Xanthocytophaga agilis: one gene and its partner. Each later gene encodes a partner of the first gene's protein in a complex. Links are inferred from orthologs where the notes say so. Each region holds a gene or a part of one and is shown on either strand. Other genes may lie near its edges.

The links.
Region 2: the proteins of prfA (region 1) and prmC are in contact, whole or in part, in a crystal structure (PDB 2B3T), measured with the Escherichia coli proteins. The link is inferred for Xanthocytophaga agilis from one-to-one orthologs.

Annotation. Positions count from the first base shown.
Region 1 is NZ_JASJOU010000006.1:55,427-58,553, reverse strand. The notes cover bases 160-2,945. They hold prfA (peptide chain release factor 1), read left to right. Parts: upstream 160-910; coding sequence 911-1,981; downstream 1,982-2,945. Other genes in these bases: QNI22_RS18310 (choice-of-anchor Q domain-containing protein), read left to right, coding at 2,137-2,945; QNI22_RS18320 (YfiR family protein), read right to left, coding at 160-562. Outside these bases: more of QNI22_RS18320, read right to left, coding at 56-159; more of QNI22_RS18310, read left to right, coding at 2,946-3,127. UniProt on the Escherichia coli protein: Peptide chain release factor 1 directs the termination of translation in response to the peptide chain termination codons UAG and UAA.
Region 2 is NZ_JASJOU010000007.1:363,788-366,965, forward strand. Bases 240-3,076 are described here. They hold prmC (peptide chain release factor N(5)-glutamine methyltransferase), read right to left. Parts: upstream 2,173-3,076; coding sequence 1,306-2,172; downstream 240-1,305. Other genes in these bases: QNI22_RS21325 (C40 family peptidase), read right to left, coding at 240-517; QNI22_RS21330 (rhodanese-like domain-containing protein), read right to left, coding at 833-1,159; ribD (bifunctional diaminohydroxyphosphoribosylaminopyrimidine deaminase/5-amino-6-(5-phosphoribosylamino)uracil reductase RibD), read left to right, coding at 2,270-3,076. Outside these bases: more of QNI22_RS21325, read right to left, coding at 1-239; more of ribD, read left to right, coding at 3,077-3,178. UniProt on the Escherichia coli protein: Methylates the class 1 translation termination release factors RF1/PrfA and RF2/PrfB on the glutamine residue of the universally conserved GGQ motif, i.e. on 'Gln-235' in RF1 and on 'Gln-252' in RF2.

The DNA of each region.
Region 1 (3,127 bases):
CTCAGAAAAGTCAATCTAATACAAATGTTTTAATGGGCCACTAACATACATGGGATTAAACACTGATAGCTAGCTTAGACAATTCAGCAGATACTTTTAATCCGGCCTGGCGGGTAGAATTCTCATTCAATTCAAAGCGCCATTTGTTTTCTTTAATTACAAAGTTTATGTTACTACCTTTTTGAGCAAGCCCCGGTTTCTCTGTGATTAACAACACAGGTTTACCAGCAAGTTTAGATTGCACATTTTCGAAGTTAACCTGAGAAGGAACAAATAACATCTGGCAGTTAGTGATTGCATCAGCTGATTTAAACTTCGTTACAACGATCTTTTGTGTACCAGCCATTTTGCCATTGGTTATCTTTACCAATTCATCATAAATCGATGAGTTGCCAACTACGCCAATAACAAAATCTCCTGATTGCCCTGCACTTGGCCACTGTACATACTTGGTGAAGTTATATAAGAATACAGCATGAATACGGTAATCATTCTCCTGGGCCCAAAGTTTGTTGGGGAGAGCCAACAGCATTAAAACAAATAATAGAAGAGTTTTTCTCATAGTCGTTAATAAAAAGGGTTGTTGATTTTTAGACAACAAATATAGTTGTTCACTTACTTGCGAAAATCATGTTATTATCATCCAACCTACCTGTAGTAGTTTTTTGCTCTTTTGCATGATATTGATATCTATACTTTGATTCTCTCCTCTAATGAAATGTGAATGAACTATCTGTACTTTGCACGTAAGATTTTAGGTGATATATGTATTATTTCACCCTCAATAAGTAAAGTTTATTGATTAATTTTGTGTTTCATCTATCACTTATCCTACTTATCATGAGCATTTTTGACGGAGATCTCGTTTTCCTGATTTATGCATTCTGACTAGTAAGCTTATATACTATTTATGTTAGATAAATTAGAAGCTATTGAACATCGGTTTAATGAAGTGGGTCAACAACTCACAGACCCATCTATAGTTGCAGACCGCCATCGGTTTTCCAAACTCAGCAAAGAATATAAAGACCTCGAAAAAATTGTCAAGGAGTATCATGCCTACCAAACACTCTTAGGCAATATTGAGAGTGCAAAGCAAGTACTGGAGACAGAAAAAGATGAGGAATTCCGGGAAATGGCCAAAATAGAGCTTGATGAACTCTCCCCTAGAAAAGAAGAAATGGAACAGAATATCCGAAATCTTCTCATTCCAAAAGATCCCAATGATAGTCGAAATATCATACTGGAAATTAGAGGAGGTACTGGAGGAGATGAAGCAGCTATTTTTGCAGGAGATCTTTTCCGTATGTATCAACGTTTTGCAGAGAATCAGGGCTGGAAAATAGATCTTGCAGACTTTACAGAAGGAACTATGGGAGGGTATAAAGAGATAACAGCCACAATATCAGGTGAAGACGTATACGGAATGTTAAAATATGAATCGGGTGTACATCGGGTGCAACGAGTTCCGGATACAGAAACTCAAGGACGTGTACATACTTCAGCTGCAACAGTTGTAGTGATGCCAGAGGCTGATGAGATTGATTTTGAACTCAGAGAAAGTGACATCAAAATGCAGTTTGCCCGAAGTGGTGGAGCAGGAGGTCAGAACGTTAACAAAGTAGAAACAAAGGTAATGCTGACGCACGTTCCGACAGGAACAGTTGTAGTATGCCAAACAGAACGTTCCCAGTTAGGAAACCGTGAAAAAGCGATGCAGATGCTTCGTACCAGGTTGTATGAAGAAGAAGTTCGGAAACAGGAAGCGGAGATAGCCAGTCATCGGAAAAGCCTTGTATCAACAGGTGACCGCTCTGAGAAAATACGGACGTATAACTATCCTCAGGGACGGGTAACAGATCATCGGATTGGCTTCACAGTCTATAATCTGCCTGTTGTAATGAATGGAGAGATTTTACCATTTATTGAGCAACTCCGAATGGCAGATAATGCTGAAAAATTGAAAGAAGGAGCAGTGTAAGAAAAGCATAGAAATGCAGTAACTATGTATTCTTCCAATGGCATCGAAGCAAAATAATACTGTATATTCCCGATCAAACCACGATTCAACCCTATCTATTTTTATTCTACAGCGAATATTTAGGCTATTTTCGAATTAAAATACTTGTGAGACTTATGCGTTTTCTCGGGAAATACATTTGCTTATTAATTCTGCTTACACTTTGTATAGTATCTTGTAAACCTCAGGATGAAATTCTGACCGACAATCCTAAACCTGTCACATTTTCAGAAGATGCCATTGTGTTTGATACTGTCTTCACTGCCCTCACCACCACAACGGAATACTTCTTTGTCCGAAATCCTAATAAAAATGCAGTTCTTATAAAGTCTGTACATTTGGGAAATCCAGCATCACCTTACTCTGTTATCATAAGTGGCCGCCCAATCACCTCTGCCAAGAATATTGAGTTACGGGGAGGGGATAGTTTACTCGTTATGGTTAAGATGGATATTCCTTCCAAAGATTCATCCAAAGCATTTGTATTGTATGACTCTCTGATGTTTGATATGCAGGATACTATGCCTAATATTAAGTTACTCGCATGGGGACAGGATGCAGTTTTTGTAAAAGAAAAACAACTGAGTTGTAATCAAACCTGGACAGCAGAAAAACCCTATATACTATTTGACTCTGTTATCGTTTCTGAGAATTGTCAGTTAACTATTGAAAAAGGAGCAAAAATTTATGCTTACAATAATGCGGCATTGGTTGTAAATGGTACACTTAAAGCCAATGGAACAATCAGTGAACCTATTCAGTTTATGGGATTCCGGCAGGATGGTGACTATAGGGAAGCATCAGGTTTATGGACAGGATTATCATTTCGAGGTTCAAATAAAGGGAGCTTATTAAATTTTGTCCAGATACGTAATGCAACCAATGCTATCTTTATAGACTCACCAGATACCGATTCTGAAACAGATGTAACGATACAAAATACCATTATTCAATATGCTCGCCAGTCGGGAATTTTAGGAATTGAATCTGATATACATGCAATTAATACACGTATTACACAATGTGGTGAATTTTATTTTGCAGGGCTAGGAGGAGGAAATTATCGTTTATGGCATTGTACGTTAGTAGGTACATACTATTTACTCC
Region 2 (3,178 bases), on another replicon or contig:
TACTTTTTACAAAACGCGGATTATAATATTTAGAGTCAATGGTTTCGATAGAAATTCCATTATTTACAGAAGCATGGATAAACTGGATTTTTTCTCCTTTAGCAGAAATTACAATACCAACATGTCCGATTACTTTACTTTTGCGATTACGGCCTTTGAAGAAAATCAGATCTCCTTTCTGCATTTCGGCTGTTTCTACCTTTTTACCAACAGTAGCCTGCCCATAAGAGGTACGTGGCAGTGAAAATCCAAAACGAGAAAAGACATGTGATGTAAAGCCTGAACAATCAAATCCTTTGGCAGAATGGCCTCCTGAACGATAAGGTACGCCCAAATAATTTTTAGCGTAACTAATTAAACTATCAAGAACCAGAGGAGATTCGTCATCTTGTTTTGTACTATCAGCCGGGCCTAAATAGGCGTAAGATGAATTAGTGAAGATAGCTGCGGCTGTAGTTGATGAGCATACAAGGCAAGAAAGAAATAGTAAACCTGAAATCAGTAATAATTTTGTCATAACACCTGTTTTCAAATGATTGAGGAAGCTAAACCATCCCGGTTGCCTCACTCCTAAATACGTATTTTGCTTGCTTCGATACTAGCTGGGTTTAAAAACGTTGTAAAGTACGTAAAAGTAAAAGAGAGAGTTTCGCAGAAATGTTGATAATTTTCTACATTTTCTACAAAAGTCTTACATAGAAATGAAAAGTTTACTCGAAGAAAGGAAGTACTTTTATAGGGCTATTTTGCTGATTAATAGATTATAGCGTAAAAAAAGCCTTTTATTTAAAGGCCAAATATTACATAAAACAGTTTTTTCCTTTGGTTACCCTCAATACCACATCATAGCCTGATCTATTTCAATCGCCCAGGCGTGAAGTCCTCCCCTTAATATGGAAAGGTTAGTAAATCCATGAGTTTTATTGAGGTATTCAAATGCTAAAGTACTCTCAATTCCATGATGGCAATAGATTATGACAGGCAAGTTTCTGGATAATTGCTCATAGTAAGATGGCAGTTCCTCAAGCGGTATATGTATTGCCGCTTTTATATATCCATTTTTATATTCTTCCTGTTCACGCACATCCAACAATTGAAATTGCATCCCCTGATTCATAATCTTCTTTAATTCCTGGACTGTGATTTCGTTGCCTTCCATAAACCCACAATATTTATAAAATTACATTTATACAAAAAAATATTTATTATATCATAAAAATAAATTTATTTTATGAATTTTTCAATATATTGTTTAAATAATTTTATAACAAAGTACCAGTGATCAAAGTTCTTATGTTCAATCAATTAGGCAGAAAGGCTTCCACACATCATTCTAGGTTTTCCAAAAAGGTCGTGCCGAATAGTAGTATGTAATCCAAATGATTGCATGAGAGTCGATGTCTCTTGTGAAAAATGCTCATTTAGTTCAACAAAAAGCTTTCCCCACTCTGGTAATGAAGATTGACTAAAGGATGCGATAACTTTGTAAAATAAAAGAGGATCATCATCTGGCACAAATAAAGCCTGGTGAGGTTCATAAGCAATCACATTTGTCAGCATTTGTTCCTTTTCTGCTATTGTTACATAAGGAGGGTTGCTGATTATATAATCAAAGTATACAGGAAACTCTTCAGGAAGATTACCTGAAAGAATATCCATTTGCCGAAAATGAACTGTAACATGTTGTAACCGAGCGTTTTGCTCTGCGATAGAAATAGCACCACTCGAAATATCAATGGCCCATACTTCAGACCCAGGTATTTCTGCAGCCAGCGAAACCGCAATACACCCACTTCCTGTACCAATGTCAAGTATACGGCAATTTTTAACGGGTGCTGATTTATACTCTTCCAGTACCCATTCTACCAGCTCTTCTGTTTCAGGGCGGGGAATCAATACATGAGAATTTACCCGAAACGTTCTTCCCCTAAATTCTGTTTCTCCTAAAATATACTGAATAGGTTCATGTCGTAACAAACGGGCAATCCAATCGTTAAAGTCTTTTGCTGCAACACTGGTTATGACTTTGTCTGTCACAATTGACGTTTTTGTTAATCCAAGTTTATTCTGCAACAACCAAAAAGTTATTGAACGAGCCTCTTCCGGTTCATAAATTGAACTGATTACATGTGTAATATGATCAAATAATTGACGCGCAGAAGTGGTTAACATGGTATAATAATTACAGTCAAGAAACAAAAATAGTATCTTTCTGCCGATAAATACTCTTAAATGTATAAAACCTTTCGATCTATAATTCAACAATCACATGATTCACAATCAGATACCAACAGACATTCATTTTATGCGACGGGCACTAGAACTAGCCAGCCTTGGCCAGGGCTCTGTAAGTCCCAATCCTATGGTTGGCTGTGTGATTGTACATAACAATCGGATTATTGGAGAGGGGTGGCATCAGAAGTATGGTTCCTGGCATGCAGAAGTAAATGCTATCCACTCTATACAAGAACATGATCTGGAGTTACTTCCTGAAAGTACTGTATATGTAACCTTGGAACCATGTACTCACTTTGGCAAAACGCCTCCCTGCTCGGATTTATTAATCGAAAAAAAAGTACGCCGTGTAGTGATTGCCAATGTAGATACAAATCCACTAGTTGGTGGAAAAGGAATTGAAAAACTTAAGAATGCAGGTATTGAAATTACTACAGGTATTTTGGAAAAGGAAGCCAGATGGCTCAATCGTCGTTTTTTCACATTCATTGAAAAAAGCCGACCCTATATTATACTAAAGTGGGCTCAAACAGCAGATCACTTCATTGCTCGTTTAGATTTCAATTCCCGCTGGATCAGCAATGACTGGTCAAGAAGATTAGTACATAAATGGAGAGGTGAAGAGCCAGCTATTATGGTTGGCACAACTACAGCCCAATATGACAATCCTCGTCTTAATGTCAGAGATTGGACAGGTGAAGATCCCGTACGCATTGTTATTGACCGGCATCTTCGGTTATCTCCTTCTTTACACTTATTTGATCAGACACAAACAACTTTATGCTATAACTTGAAGAAAGATGAATCCAGGGAATACATACAATACATAAAGTGTGCAAGTGAGTCCACATTTTTAGCAGAGATGATGGTAGATCTGCATCAGCGGAAAATACAATCCGTTATTGTAGAAGGAGGAAGTAAATTTCTACAGGAACTCATTTTA